2 regions of the Shewanella sp. M-Br genome follow, and region 1 is predicted to be linked to the other one. Evidence: riboswitches for the same ligand, from Rfam matches in the RefSeq annotation. Region 1 holds a riboswitch; the other holds the start of a gene.

Region 1 (8,132 bases):
GAAGTTAGGACTCACCCATATCAATATCACACCCGCAGCGCAGCAGTTATTAGAGCAATACACATGGCCGGGTAATGTGCGTGAGCTAGAGCATGCGATACACAGGGCTGCGGTGTTGGCGAAAGCCGAGCTAAAAACGGCTTATATCAGCTTAAGTGATAAACATTTTCAGCTCGATTCTTTGATGAATCAAGCACACAGAACAGTCGACGAAGATAGACCATCAGATGCCGCAACGCCAGCCAGTGAATTAGCATTTAGGTCTGAGTCGGCCTGTCGTGAGGGACAATCGCAAGATAATTCCAGTGTTATGCTGGGGCTTAAGGCTGCGACTGAGAGATATCAGCGTCAACTTATTCGCCAAGTTTTAGCCGCGAATCAACAAAATTGGGCTGCGTGTGCAAGAATATTGCAAATCGATACAGGTAATTTGCACCGACTTGCAAAACGGTTAGGTTTAAAAGAATAAAATATTGCGTGAAGAAATTTTATTCTGCAGCAAAACCCCTGCCTCGATTCTTAGAAGAACAGGGTCGCGACACCCAGTAGTGCGAACAATACGGCGCAGCCACGGTGTATCCACAACATAGGCAATTTTTCGGCGCTGAAGTGGCCTGCGATTACTACGGGTACGTTAGCAAGCAGCATGCCTAAGGTTGTGCCAGCAACCACCATAGTTAATGAATCGTATTTTGCGGCTAATACCACAGTTGCTATTTGCGTTTTATCCCCCATTTCGGCGATAAAAAACAGGATAAAGGTGGCGAGAAAGGGGCCCATTTTATAGAAATGGCTCTCTTCTGCATCGACTTTATCGGGGATTAACACCCAAAGAGCGATCGCGAAGAAGGACGCAGCCACTAAATAACGTGCAAGATCAGGGCTTACCCAGTTAATCGCCCATTGGCCAATCCAAGCTGCGGCAAAATGGTTAAATAATGTCGACAGCAAAATACCTAAAATAATGGCGGTTTTATTTTTAAATCTTGCGGCGAGGATTAGTGCAAGCAATTGAGTTTTATCACCAATTTCGGCGATAGCAACCGTAAAGGTTGAGGCAAGTAGGGCTTCCAAGTGTGATCCTTTAGGGGTGGTTATGACATAAGCACAATAAACCGTCCACCCCTAGGTGCGGTCATTGTGCTCAGGTCTTGCTGGGCAAATCTATGATTTGCTGTGAACACCATGGCATGTTGCCAAGTATGTTGATGTTCACCCTAAATGACGATGGCTCGAAATCCAGTTAGCTACTCCCCCGAAGCGAGGTGGGCATTATACCTAGGTAAGATTTAGTTTCAAGCACGAGTTTATAACAGTAGGTGCTGATAAATGTTTGACAGGTGTCAGAAAAATACCGATCCACATTCTGTAACTCAATGAATATAAATGAATTATTTTTTGACAACGTTGTCTTTTGTTGCTAATTTAGCCAAGTCATTTCTACTTAGTTACATACTGTTAACTCGTAGTGACTCAATGATAACGACTGTATTTGGCAAACTAATTGAAAAGTTAGGACGCAAAGCTTCCGGTCTAAGGTTGTAAATGGATTTTTTAGTGAACTAAGAAGCGGAGTTGCCGCAGAATTCGATTTCTGTGAAAGATAAACGACTGCTGTTTAATGCTGTTGTTTGCCCAAATACCACTTTTATATCTAAGCCTATCATTATGTTTAGGATGATAGGCAATCAATGGAGTGCATTAAAGTGGCAAATCCTACTGTTTTTTCCCCTATTTCTAAATTGAGTTTATTGGCCGCGGCAGTAATGGCGACGAATGCGTTTGTGAGTATCTCTGCGCAGGCGCACGGTTATGTTGTGGCACCTGAATCGCGTTCATATGCCTGTAAAACAGGTAAAAATGCCAATTGTGGCGCGGTGCAATGGGAGCCGCAAAGTGTTGAGGGGCCATCGGGTTTTCCTGAATCAGGTCCTGCTGATGGCAAACTGGCGAGCGCTGGCAATGGTGCTTTTTCACCTTTGGATGAACAAAGTCCGAGCCGTTGGGCAAAGACGGATATTAAAGCGGGCTGGAATAAGTTCAGTTGGCAGTTCACAGCAAATCATGTCACCCGTAATTGGCGTTACTATTTAACTCGCCAAGATTGGAACCCAAACCAAGCTTTGAGCCGAGCGAGCTTTGACTTAGCACCCTTTTGCGTAGTTGATGGTGGTATGGAACAGCCGCCTAAGTTAGTGACCCATGACTGCTACGTGCCAGAAGGTCGCAGTGGTTATCAAGTGATCTTGGCCGTGTGGGAAGTGGGAGATACGACGAATAGTTTCTATAATGCTATCGATGTGAACTTGGGCTCGGGTCCTGTTGTGCCGAGTGAATGGCAAGATGTGGGGGATATCAATCCGTCACTCGATCTAAAAGCAGGCGATAAAGTGATGACCCGGGTGTTTGACGCCAATGGTGAGCAAGCGGCTAAGCAAACAGTCATTACCATTAGCGATGCGACTCAAGGTGATAAACAAAATTGGCCTTTCCTATTAGCGAGCGCGATTAACGCCCAGCAGTCCCAGTTAAAAGCGGGACAAAAAAATGCATCGGGTGTGATTGAGCCTGTGTATGGCAAAAACGACATTTTTACAGCGAAAAACTCAGGTATTGAGCGTGTCGAAGTGGGATTTGATTTAGCTCCTGCTCCGGGCAACAGCTTAGAAGTCACTTCACTTGCCGACGATTATCAAATTATCGATGGTGCGGCGAAGGTCAGCTTTGATGTGACCAGTAACGCCGAGATGCTAGTGTCAGCGTATTTGTTTAGCCATGATGGCACAGCGGCAGGTTTTGTGAGCCAAACTGTTAACAATACCAGTGCTAGCTTAGTGTTAGACGTCGTTGAGCCTAAAGCTGGGCATTATCATTTGCAGGTAAAAGCTGAGCCTAAACAAGGTGATGTTATTCAGCAGAACTTTGATCTCTTCTTAAAGGATCAAGCTCCTGCACCAGAAGCTGATTTTGTATTCCCAGCAGGCGTGAAAGGTTACGTTGCAGGTACTACAGTGTTACAGCCTAAAAATGGCAAAGTGTATCAATGTAAGCCATTCCCTTATAGCGGCTATTGCGTGCAGTGGTCGGCTTCTGCCACAGGATTTGAGCCAGGTGTTGGCGCTTCTTGGGCTATGGCGTGGACTGAGCTGTAAATTAACTTTTTGAGCTAACCTAGCTTCAAAAAGGTGTCATTGGGCTTAAACATATCCGTGTGTTTAAGCCCATATTTTGCATGCTCTCGATGGTGAAAGATGCGCTTTACCTCGGTTTAAGCTCAATGCTGCATCCGATATATTCTCAACAAAGGTAGCGATTTTGTTGGCTTGTATATTTTCGTTTATCACAGCGCTATTAAGTTGTTACCGTATCGTTTGCTACCCTTCTTTGTTCACAACTGGCTTGCCCACTGGGTTTGGCTCTGTTAATGTCCCAAACTATCTATTTAATCGATGCTTATATCGGTACATTCATTTGGGCTATCACAATTGAAAGTCATGCCATTTTTCAATAATCGATTTAGTTAGCCTCAATGGCTACTGGGTTGAAACATTCAAAAGCTATTGGGGCCAATTGATCTGCTAGGTCGAGATCTGATTGGATGCTTTAAGTGATGTGTCGCTTATTTCGATTTAAGACGCAAGGCTTTATCGGTTCAAATCTTACTCAAATAAAATAATAATTAATTATTGAACAGGACTATTGTGTGAATTCAAAAATGTTAGGCTCGATCGCCATCGTTGCCGGGACGGCCATTGGCGCAGGTATGTTAGCGTTACCTTTAGCCACAGCGGCTTTAGGTATTATCCCTGCTTTAGTGTTACTCGTCGTTATTTGGGGCGTGTCCGCCTATACCTCATTACTTATGCTCGAAATTAACTTACGCACTGGCGTGGGGGATAACGTGCATGCTATTACGGGTAAGTTACTGGGTAAAAAAGGTCAAATAATTCAAGGTGCTTCTTTCCTGAGTTTATTATTTGCCTTGACCGCGGCTTATCTCACCGGCGGCTCTTCGTTATTAGTGCTTAAAGCGAAGAACATGTTCGATATCGTGCTCGATAATCAAGTCGCAGTGTTGTTATTTACACTGGTGCTCGGTGGCTTTGCGGCGCTAGGTGTTGCTTGGGTCGATAAAGTGTCACGTTTCCTATTTTCGTTAATGATTCTATTGCTCGTGGTGGTGGTATTATTTTTATTGCCCGAAGTCAGTATTGCTAGCATGGCAACTGGCGCGATTGCCGAGTCTATGACCAGCAATTGGATGGCGGCAATTCCCGTGGTGTTTACTTCGTTTGGTTTCCACGTCTGTATCGCCACTTTAGTTCGTTATCTCGATGGCGATGCGGTATCACTGCGTAAAGTGTTGTTAATCGGCTCGACTATCCCACTTGCTTGTTATGTTCTGTGGTTATTGGTGACTTTAGGCACAGTAGGCGGATATGAGGTGAATAGTTTTGAAGGTTCACTACCTTCACTCGTCACGGCATTGCAGGATATTGCTCATACGCCTTGGATCAGCAAATGTATTTCATTATTCGCTGACTTAGCCTTAGTGACTTCATTCCTCGGTGTGACCTTAAGTTTATATGACTTTATCGCCGAATTAACTCGCGCCAAAGAAACGTTTGCCGGCCGTATTCAAACTTGGTTACTGACCTTTATTCCGCCTGTTTTGTGTGCCTTGTATTTGCCTGAAGGCTTTGTGGCGGTACTGGGATTTGCGGCCGTACCATTGGTCGTGATGATTATCTTCTTGCCAATTGTTATGGCACTGCGTCAACGTCAGTCGCAGCTGGGTGGTTATCAAGTGTCTGGCGGATCTGTTGCATTAGTCATTGCAGGCTTGTTAGGTGCCGTGATTGTGGGTGCCCAACTATTTGTTGGGATCTAATTCATTGCGATAGATGAGGGCTTTTTAGCGAATACATCTGGGTAACTTTGATTAAATGTATTTGCTTTGTAAGCGAGTTTTTCAGAGTCTGTTATAGAGTGTGTCGCATGTGATAAAGTCAGGCCCCGGCCTGACTTTTTGCTTTTTAGGTTTTAAAGCGAGTGATGCTGGGTTTTAGCACAGTTATTTAAAATTAAAACAACGCTATTAAAACGAGAAAATGGCCCAGCTTGCGCGTGGCTTCATTCACATAAAACGGACTTAACACAATGAAAAAATGGTTACTCACAGTTGCCGTGGCCGCTAGTTTTGGCGCACAGGCTGACGAAGGTATGTGGCAGCCCCATCAACTGCCTGCTATGGCTGATGAGCTGAAAGCAAAAGGCCTTGAAATTGATGCAAAATCGATTTCTAAACTCACCGAATTCCCGATGAATGCCGTGATAAGCCTCGGCGGTTGCACTGCATCATTTGTATCGCCAAAGGGCCTAGTCGTGACTAACCATCACTGTGCCTATGGGGCGATTCAATACAACTCCACTCCTGAGAAAAATCTGCTGCAGGATGGTTTTTTAGCTAAGACCTTCGCCGATGAATTACCTGCGACCCCTGGCTCACGTGTCTATGTGACTGAAGATGTCACTAATGTCACTGAGCGAGTTAAAAACGGGCTTGAAGGTAAAGTGGGCAGCGCCTTCTATCAAGGCGTTGAAAGCCAAGAAAAAGCCTTAGTTGCTGAATGTGAAAAAGAAGATGGTTACCGTTGCCAAGTGTATAGCTTTCACGGTGGTCTCGAATATTATCTGGTTAAACAACTGGAAATCCGTGATGTGCGTTTAGTCTATAACCCAGCCGCGAGCGTGGGTAAATACGGCGGCGACGTAGACAACTGGATGTGGCCACGTCACACAGGCGATTTTTCTTTCTACCGTGCTTATGTATCTAAAGCGGGTAAACCCGCAGAATTTAGTGCTGACAACGTGCCTTATGAGCCAAAAAGTTTCTTAAAAGTATCGGCTAAAGGCGTGAGTGAGGGGGATTTTGTGATGGTGGCAGGCTACCCAGGTCGCACCAACAGATATCGCACAGCCACTGAAGTTCAAAATGAGTTTGAGTGGGCTTATCCCGAAGGCAAAATGCTGCGTGAACGCTTTATAGAGATCATTAAAGAAACCGCTCCAGAGGGCAGCGACGAGCGTATTAAGTACGAGAGTCAAATTGCTGGCCTTGCAAATTACGCGAAAAACTTCACTTCTATGATCGAGTTTTACGGCAAATCAACCATGTTGGCCGACCGTAAAGCCCTCGAAGCTAAGCTGGCGGCGTGGATAGCCAAAGACAGCAGTCGTGAAGCGAAATACGGTAAAACCTTAGCGGAATTAGATGCCTTGATTGCCAAAGGCAAGACGCATCAAGAGCGTGACATGATCTTAAGCTACATAGGCAGCACGACTATGTTGCCGACGGCGCGCAGCTTATATCGCCTCGCGAACGAGAAACAACTGCCAGATATGCAGCGTGAACCGGGCTTCCAAGATCGTGATATGACACGTCTAAAAGCCAGCATGGAGCGTATTGACCGTCGTTATGCGCCAAGCGTTGATAAAGCGGTATTGCTCGACATGCTAAAACGCTACGCCGCACTGCCAGAAGATCAGCGCCTACCCGCATTGGATAAAGCCTTTGGTATCGATAAAAAGTTTAGTGAAGCTAAGCTTTCGAAAACCTTAGATAAAATGTACGCCAAAACTGAGTTAGGTAAGAAAGACGTTCGTCTGGCGTGGATGGACAAATCCGTTGCCGATTTTAAAGCCTCTAAAGATCCTTTCATTCAATTCGCTGTCGCTATGTATGACACAGATATGGCCGAAGAAAAGAAAGAAAAAGAATTAGCGGGTGAACTAATGAAGGTGCGTCCGCAATATATGGATGCCATTATTGCTTACAACCTAGAGCAAGGTAAGCCAGTGTATGCCGATGCTAACTCAAGCTTACGTGTCACGGTTGGTCATGTGAAAGGCTATTCGCCAAAAGACGGTTTAGTGGCCGTGCCATTCACTCGCCTTGAAGGCATAGTGCAAAAGGACACGGGTGTTGACCCATTCGATGCACCGAAGAAAGAGTTAGAGCTGATTAAGCAGAAGCAATATGGTGATTTCTATATGAAATCAATAGATTCTGTACCAGTAAACTTTTTATCAACTTTAGATACTACTGGCGGAAATTCTGGCTCACCGACCTTAAACGGCCGTGCTGAATTAGTGGGCCTATTGTTCGACGGTGTGTATGAAAGCATTATCGGCGGTTGGGCATTTGATAACGAGATTAACCGTTCTATTCATGTCGACAGCCGTTATATGCTGTGGGTAATGAAGTATTTAGATCATGCCGACAATTTATTAGCTGAGATGGAAATCGTTAAGTAATCCATTGCCGCATCTTGAATACTGTGGCTTAGGACGATTTAGATGAGCTGCATTTAAGCGTGTTTTTGTTCGATTAGCACGCAGGAATTACAAGACAATAAAATAGCGATAGACTCATAATGTTTATCGCTATTTTTTATTCCTAGAGCGCAGTAACTTTAGGTTCTAAATTGCTTTAGTAACCCCTCAATCATCTCCACTTGTTCTTCCAGATGTTGCTGTGATGTTTGTGCTAACTCTCCCGCTTGCTGATTTATTTTGGCTTGTTTTAGAATATTTGAAATGCTGTAAGTTATATGTGCCATCTCTTGTTTTTCATCTTCTGAAGCGCGGGCAATATCTCCATTCATGATTTTTATTTGATCAACAACGCGGATGATATCTGCAAACGCATCAGAAGTTTCTCCGATCCGTTCTTTTATCATTAACGCTTGCTTCTGTGCACTATTCATTACATCTACAGCTTTAGCTGAACCGGAAGATAAATTCGTGATGATGATTTCAATGGATTTGGTGGATTCCTGTGTCCTCGATGCAAGGTTGCGAACTTCGTCCGCGACTACGGCAAAACCGCGCCCAGTTTCTCCTGCACGCGCGGCTTCAATAGCTGCATTGAGTGCTAGCAAGTTGGTTTGCTCTGCGATACTTCGAATAACATCTAACATGGCGCTGATATTTTGACTGTCGGCAACCAAACTTGAAATGACTTGTGAGGCTTTATCTACCTCACTGGCAACGAGAGCGACTCCTTGTTGAGCCAAAACGACAATCTGATTACCTGTATAAGTGCTTGAGACTGCTTGTTCAGAGGCTTT
Region 2 (8,132 bases), on a different contig from region 1:
TATAACTCGCGAAAATGGTGTCACTGGTGGGGATAATGCCAATTTGCGATTCAGAGAAATGCCCCACCGTCGCTATGGTTAATGGGATCGAACCCGCAAGCCCACCATGCCAAACCACAAAGCCGGAATAGGCGCTGGCGACCAGCAGCCGATAATCCACTTTTACTTTGCGAGCTAAGGCTTTAGCAAATAACGCGCCCACCACTAGCCCAAAACCCCAGTTAATCCAACTGGCGGCCAGTGACACCAAAGTCACTAAAATAATGGCTTGTGGTGCCGACTTAGCCAATCCAGCAATGGCATCGAGCAGCTTTTTAATCGGCGGCGAGCTTGCCAACATAAATCCTGCAACCAGCACTAACAGCATCTGCATCGAAAAACTTAACAGCGTCCAAAAGCCATCGCCCCAATAATTGATGACTTCCAGCGGGGTTTTATGTTCGGCGACCACAGCAGCAATTAATACGACTAAGGTAAGTAAAAGCACGAAAATATAGGGATCGGGTAGATATCGGTCGACGAGTTTGACCAAAGGTTTTGCCGCTTTGTTTAACATAGACTTTCCTTGTTTATTATCTGAACTAAAACGTCAACACGCCCTAGTTCTTATTTGTTTTTATTGAATTTTTATTGAGTCTTAAGCCCACAGATTAAGCGATCTCTAAAGCAGGATAAAGTCTTGAGGGAGTTTTTAACGGTTTGAACTGGTAGCACCAGATATCCAGCTCAACGCACACGCGAGTGCCGATAGCATCTCAAGCTAAAAAACTGATAATATGGCAAAAATTAACTAAGGTGCTCTTTATATGAAAATGTTACTTGCCGTTGTGGTGATTGCTGGGGTGATTTTTTACTTCTTTACCTCGATGAACGGCCAAAAAGCCGCCCAAGAGAATATCCGTTTAGGCAATGAATTTTTAGCGCAAAACAAAACTAAAGAAGGTGTTATCACCACAGCTTCGGGTTTGCAATATCAAGTGTTAACTCAAGGCGATGGCACTGTTCACCCTAAAGCCAGCGATACTGTGACAGTGCATTATCATGGCACTTTGATCGACGGGACTGTGTTCGATAGTTCGGTTGATCGCGGTGAGCCCATCGCATTTCCGCTTAACCGCGTAATTAAAGGTTGGACCGAGGGCGTGCAACTTATGGTCGTTGGCGATAAAGTGCGTTTCTTTATCCCAAGTGAACTCGCCTACGGCAATCGCAGCACGGGCAAAATTGGCGGTGGATCAGTGCTGATTTTTGATGTGGAACTGCTTAAGATTGATTAAATCAGTCTCCAATTAGCCAGTAAGATCAATTGCTGAATAAAAAGCCCTGCGTTATCGCAGGGCTTTTTATCTCTATAACTCAAATAATATTAGTATGTTGAATAATTAAGGACAGCTTGCAGCACCAATATCAACCCATACCGCCGCAACGCCCGGTACATCCCCTTTAGTCCAGTAACTCGCCTTCCATTGACGGCCGTTATAGCTGGTGGTTTGCCCGCCAGTATAGGCGACACCCGCATCCCAACCGAGAGCAACTTGGCTAAGTAGCTGCCATTGATCAGCGGTGCGAGATGGCGTATTGCCCTGCGTCCAGTACTTGGCTTTCCATACCAACTGACTGTGGCTCACAGTATCGCCCGTGTTGTACACCACACTGGTTTGCCAAGCAGGATAGTTACCGGCATTAGGATCGGTTGCATCACAACCACCACCGATCACTTTTGGCGTCACGGTCAGATTCGTCGATGCGCTCGCATCTAAGGCGCCATCGGAAACCAGCACGCTCAAACCATAGCTGGTCGCTTCGGTGACATTAGGCCCAGTGACCACTAAGGTGGCACTATTTTGTCCGGTTGCCGACACGCCAGCGGGCACAGTCCAAGCGTAGGTTAAGGCATCACCGTCGGCATCAGAGGCACTCGCCACTATGCTGACAGTTTTACCCGCCTCCACTGTTGCAGTGGCTGCCACACTCACCACTGGTGCTTGGTTCGGAGTATCTGCCTTGTTAGTCACTGTCACTGAATCTGTGGCAGATAGCCCTTCTGGATCAGTCACTTTGAGACTAAAACTATAGGCAACATCAGTTTGCGTTGCAGCCAATTGAATCGCCGCATTCGCCATATCGGCGTTTGTGATGGCAATCGTTGGGCCAGACACTTGAGTCCAAAGATACGTTAGCGCCTCATTTTCAGGATCACGCGAACCGCTACCATTGAGCACCACATCGGCGGGACCTGTGACATTCACATCCGCGCCCGCATTGGCAATTGGCGCTTTATTCACCGGTGGTGTAGTTCCTTCGCCATGGCCTAAACCTTCGTGCATGGCATTCAGAATGTCACCATTATCGGCATCAAGTTCCCACGCAAAAAGCCCACCAAGTTGATTAGAAAGCACATATTGCCCCTTGGCTTTAACTGAACGAGCATCATCGAAAGTGATTAAATCGCCAGTAGATACCTTGAACAAAGATGGCGCCTCAGCTGTTTCGTCGTAACTGTAAGTCCAACCACTTCCCATATAGTCATTCGCTATCTGACGATAATCCACCACACCAGCTTCCCAAGTACCTTTCACTTTGCCCGTTGCCGTCCCTGTAAAAGGATTATTACCACTGTAGCCATTCACACCTGTCCAGCCGCGGCCGTACATAGCGGCACCGACCACAATTTTCCCCGGGGTCACGCCTTGGCCTAACAGCGCATTAACGCCATTAGCTGTGGTGTAACGGGTATTGGGATCCCAACTCGCTTCATACAGATTGGTTTGATGGCCGAGTTCAGTATTAGTCCAACCACCATTAAAGTCGTAACTCATCAAGAAGATGTAATCCATGTACTGCTGAGCAGCCTGATAATCGACTTTTTGAATTTTATCGTCACCAGCGCTAATCGCTGAGGTCAGCTCATAGGTACGACCCGTTTCGGCGCTTAGTTCATCAAGCATCGCCCGCAGTTCACGCATCAGAGTCACATAGGTTTCACCGTCATTGGCATTACCTAAATTTGGGTTAGCGCCATTCCCCCCTGGAAATTCCCAGTCGATATCAACGCCATCGAAGAATTTCCATGTCTGTAGAAACTCTTTCACCGAAGCGACAAAGATATCGCGCTTGGTTTTATCACCGAAGAAAAAGAAGGGATCCGAGAGGGTCCAACCACCGACCGAAGGTAAAATCTTCAAATCTGGATGTGCTTGCTTAAGTGCCATCAATTGACCAAAGTTACCTTTGTAAGGATCTGAATGCTCACTCACTCCCGCCTGCGGTATTTGAATCGCCGCCCAAGGATCGTGAATCGCAACTTTAAAATCACCACGACCACTACAGGCACGTTGCAACGCTTCGAAACTGCCTTCGATTTCTTTCAAGCTATCATTGATGCCATCACCACCACAAATTGGGGTAAAGCCATATAAAATATGGGTTAAGTTTTGCGCAGGTATCTTATCGACCGGGAATTTACGACCGTATACGCCCCATTCGACAAAGTAACCTCCCACCACTTTGCCTGATTTATTAGCATAGGGACGGTTGTTTTCTTTTAGGGGAGCATTGAGTGGCACTAAATGGCTGCCGTCGGTATCAGCCACGAGGATTTGTTTAGCATCACTCGCCGTACAGCCATCGCTGTTACACAGTTGTACTTGCATCTGATAACGGCCGCCCTTGTTCACCTTAAAGTTAGCGGTTCCCGACGCGCCAGATGGGCCTTCCCAAACTACATTGCCGTTGAGCAACACTTGAGCTTTATTGCCCACATCGCCACTCCAAAGGTTCCAACTGACGGAGACATCGGCGGCATCTTTCACCGTAACTAATTGATTGTAAGCGGTAGCCGCTTGATTCACTTCAATAATAGCGAACTTAGTTTCGCCCCAACCTAAAGTCGGTTTACCGGGCGCCGCTGCAAAAACGCTGGCACTGATGGTAGATGCCAGCGCTGATGCCACTAGCAAGGCTGATGTTGAAATTTGAGTCTTGAACATGAGATATCCCTATTGAATTTTTATATGAATCAATAAGGCAAACAAAGCGTAGACAGGAAACAGCACTCTCTTAAAACCATGCAAAACGACTGACAACTGCACGAAGAAAAACCTGTGGTATCCCCGCTATCATAGGTACAGACGAACCCTTAGACCGGAGGCTTTGCGTCCCAGTTTTTCAACTGGTTTGCCTTTTACACACAATGACAACGTTGTCATTGCAAATATCAGCATAAGCGTAAGCGCAATAAAATTGCAACAAAATATTATCAACTGTGTTATTGGCTAAAATCGTAAATAGAACTAGGCATCTGATAAGAAAGGAATTATGCAAATTAAACTATCGCTAATATTTACTTTGGGTAATGAGGATCATCTGAATACTTTAAGAATAAAAAAACAGGACTCGATATGCCAAAGACATCACAAGTCCTGCTTTATATTTCACAATTTACGTCGCTTATGCAGCTAAAACTCAATCACTAAACATTCATGGCGCAAACCATTGTTGAGCAACATTATGATCCTTATGCGCGGGGCATTTATTATTCTTATGCGCGGGGGTAGTCCCTTGCGAGCATCACAGATAAACCGCGGCAAACCAAGGTTTCCATATCATCGACACGATTGATTTTCATCTCAGCTAAGGGCGCGCTCAATGCCATTTGCTTTAAGCTTTCGAGACAGCCTTTGTAGTAAGGAGCGCTATTCATCATACCGCCAGCGAGCCAAATTCGATTGGGATTAAATAAATTAACCGCCCACGCTAATCCCATGCCGAGATAACTGCCCGCGCGATATAAATCATCCTGAGTGGAGATTTTACGGCTGCGCACTGAATCGCCACTGGCCAGTTGCTCTAAACTAAACTCGCCAGATTCTGTCATCACGCGACAAGGCCCCAACTCCCCCGCCACGCCCGTCGCTCCCGTAAAGACTTGTCCATTAAAAGCAATAGACATACCGATCCCAGTGCCGCACATGACCAATAACTCACAGGCATATTTGGCATCACAAGTCGCTTGCATACCCGCATCGATATCGTTGCAGATAAACTTAAGCTCACCCTGGGTTTTGACTGTATCAAAGCTCAATCCATTGAGTCCAGGTAAAGATTTACAAGAAACCAAACGATTATTTTGTACCAGTCCAGGTACGGCAATCGCTAGTTGGTAATGCTGTAAATCATAATCACGTTCAAAAGCCGCGATTTGATTATTTAACTCTTCAATTTTAAAACCTTCACCTGTGGGGATTTTATATTGTTCTGTATGTCCCGCGAGCTGAAGTTCGAACAGGGCTTTGGTACCGCCCACATCTATTGTTAGTATTTGCATCGCTTACTCCACTGATACATGTGCCCCACTCTGACCCCGAGTAGAGATGGCAAATGTTAGCATAGGGTCCAAATGTTAGCGATTGAATAAAACTTAAGTTGCTAATTTTTAAGGAACAAGTCCTAATTAAAACATGACCAACCTTTTATTTAATTCACTTTTCATGCTCAAAATCACATAAATAAATTAACAACAAACCCCATAACCTCAAGCGTCTTACCTGCACAAATTCACGATTGTATACAAAATCCTTTATTCGCTACCCTTGCATCTAGCGCGCTAGACTTGCGATAATCCGAGCCGGTTAAAACTCAAATCAACATAAACCTATTCATCCTTAGGCGATCTTCGCCTACCGACTCGCATAGCATGCCAGTCTCTATTGGAGCCCATATGTCACAATCAATCGCTAACCGTCTCGGTGCTATTCGTAACGAATTAACATCTGCTAATCTCGATGCTTTTATTATTCCCCGTGCCGACGAATATCTGGGCGAATATGTGCCAGCACATAACGAACGTTTGTACTGGGCAACCAACTTTACCGGTTCGGCGGGTATGGCTATCGTATTGAAAGATAAAGCCGCAATATTTACCGATGGCCGCTATACGGTTCAAGTTCGTTTGCAAGTCGATGCCACACTTTTCAGTTATGAAAGCCTAACCGATACACCACAAATTGAGTGGTTATGTGACACGCTACCAGCAGGATCTCGCGTTGGTTTCGATGCGCGCTTACACACCTTAGCTTGGTATGAAAATGCCAAAGCAACCTTAAATAAATCCCAAATCGAATTAGTTGCAGTTGAACAAAACCCTATCGATTTGCATTGGCAGAATCGGCCAGCACAGTCGAACGCGCCTATCACTTTGTTTAGCAACGAGAGTGCTGGTAAAACCAGCCTGCAAAAACGCATTGAAATTGGTGCCTTAGTAAAAAAAGCCGGTGGTGATGTTGCCTTAATCGCCGCCTTAGATTCTTTCTGCTGGCTACTCAACATTCGCGGCAATGATGTACCGCGACTACCCGTTGTACTCGGCAGTGCTCTGGTCCACGCCAATGGCGATATGCAGCTTTTCACCGATTTAAGCAAACTCCCAGAGGGCATTGAGGAGCATGTTGGCGCTGGCGTAAGCTTTAAGGGCGAGGCATCTCTTGCCGATACACTCGCCAGCATGCAGGATGTAAAACTACTGGCCGATCCGAATTCTGCAAACGCTTGGGCACAAAACATTGCCCGTGAGGCAGGAGCAAAATTGATAGCTGGAATCGATCCTGTCGCTTTACCTAAAGCGCAGAAAAACGCCGCAGAACTGGCCGGCATGCGTGCCTGCCATATCCGCGATGGCGTCGCAGTGAGTCGATTCCTTGCATGGCTCGATGCCGAAGTGGCGGCCAATCGCATGCACGATGAAGCCACCCTTGCGGATAAATTGGAAAGCTTTCGCCTAGAAGATGAGCGTTACCGCGAGCCAAGTTTCGACACGATTTCAGCTGCCGGTCCTAATGCCGCTATGTGCCATTACAATCACAACAATGGCACACCAGCCATGATGACAATGGACAGCATCTACTTAGTGGATTCTGGCGCTCAGTATATTGACGGCACGACAGATGTGACCCGTACCATTGCGATAGGTGAAGTGACCGATGAGCATAAAAAAATGGTCACGCTGGTGCTAAAAGGTCATATCGCGCTAGACCAAGCACGCTTCCCGAAAGGCACTTCAGGCCAGCAGCTCGACGCCTTCGCCCGCCAATATCTATGGCAACATGGCTTTGATTACGACCACGGCACAGGCCATGGTGTGGGCCACTTTTTAAGTGTGCACGAAGGTCCACAGCGCATAGGCAAGAATGTTAACGCTATTGCCCTGATGCCAGGCATGGTGCTTTCCAACGAGCCGGGTTACTACCGCGCCGACGATTTCGGTATTCGCTTAGAAAACCTCGTCGTCGTTCAGCACTGTGAAGCACTTAAAGGGGCTGAGCGTGAAATGTATGAGTTCGATGCACTGACGATGATCCCTATGGATTCGCGCCTTATTGATAAGAGCCTGTTAACGCAAGGGGAAATAGACTGGTTTAATGCTTATCATCAGCAAGTCTTCAATACACTTTCTCCGTTAATGTCGGGTGATGAATTGGCTTGGTTAACTCAAGTGACTAAAGCAATTTAGCACTCCGCTGATAAGTAGCGATTTAAGTCGTTATATTAGTCACTTACACACTATAAAATAGAACGCCCAAGGCAATTAGCATTGGGCGTTTTTTTAGCGCTATCTGTGTGTTTTAAAACCCACGCCTTATTTCAAAACCATGATTTCAAAACACGATTTAAAAACACGATTTAAAAACATGAGTCGCTAAACCATAGTAGGTTGTGCCATCGGCTGGTAAGCATCATCCAGCGATGCTTTAGACAACACTTCAAAGTCCTGATGAATTTCAATAAAACAATCGACTAATTCAGGGTCGAAATGCTGACCTTTGCCTTCAATAATTAAGTCGATAGCCTCTTGGTGGCTAAAGGGCCGCTTATAACATCGGGGAGAAGTCAGCGCGTCATAAACATCAACTAGGGCCACTATCCTCGCCGAAAGCGGAATATCTTCACCTTTCAAACCAAGGGGATAACCACTACCATCCCACTTTTCATGGTGACCCGAGGCAATATCGCGGCCCATCTGAATAAAAGTACATTGGGGCGCATATTCCAACAAACTGCGTAGCACTTGTCCCCCGATCACAGGATGAGCTTTAATTTGCTCAAACTCCTGCGGCGTTAATTTACCCGGTTTAAGC

What was found. Region 1 has a riboswitch for cyclic di-GMP ahead of gbpA (N-acetylglucosamine-binding protein GbpA). Riboswitches for the same ligand answer to the same signal wherever they lie in the genome.
Region 2: it holds a riboswitch for cyclic di-GMP, as region 1 does, so the genes downstream of both, AAA952_RS13615 (glycosyl hydrolase family 18 protein) here and gbpA (N-acetylglucosamine-binding protein GbpA) in region 1, are expected to answer to the same signal.

What each region holds. Positions count from the first base shown of each region.
Region 1 covers NZ_BJBV01000012.1:18,388-26,519, forward strand. The annotation lists gene norR (nitric oxide reductase transcriptional regulator NorR) at 1-469, shown strand, start outside; gene AAA952_RS11585 (TMEM165/GDT1 family protein) at 520-1,074, opposite strand; yybP-ykoY riboswitch at 1,158-1,261, opposite strand; cyclic di-GMP riboswitch class I at 1,485-1,583, shown strand; gene gbpA (N-acetylglucosamine-binding protein GbpA) at 1,707-3,152, shown strand; gene AAA952_RS11595 (aromatic amino acid transport family protein) at 3,716-4,891, shown strand; gene AAA952_RS11600 (S46 family peptidase) at 5,161-7,317, shown strand; gene AAA952_RS11605 (methyl-accepting chemotaxis protein) at 7,476-8,132, opposite strand, start outside.
Region 2 covers NZ_BJBV01000015.1:22,145-30,276, reverse strand. The annotation lists gene AAA952_RS13625 (short-chain fatty acid transporter) at 1-556, opposite strand, end outside; gene AAA952_RS13620 (FKBP-type peptidyl-prolyl cis-trans isomerase) at 807-1,277, shown strand; gene AAA952_RS13615 (glycosyl hydrolase family 18 protein) at 1,383-3,989, opposite strand; cyclic di-GMP riboswitch class I at 4,103-4,191, opposite strand; gene AAA952_RS13610 (ROK family protein) at 4,541-5,326, opposite strand; gene AAA952_RS13605 (aminopeptidase P family protein) at 5,720-7,507, shown strand; gene AAA952_RS13600 (HD-GYP domain-containing protein) at 7,694-8,132, opposite strand, start outside.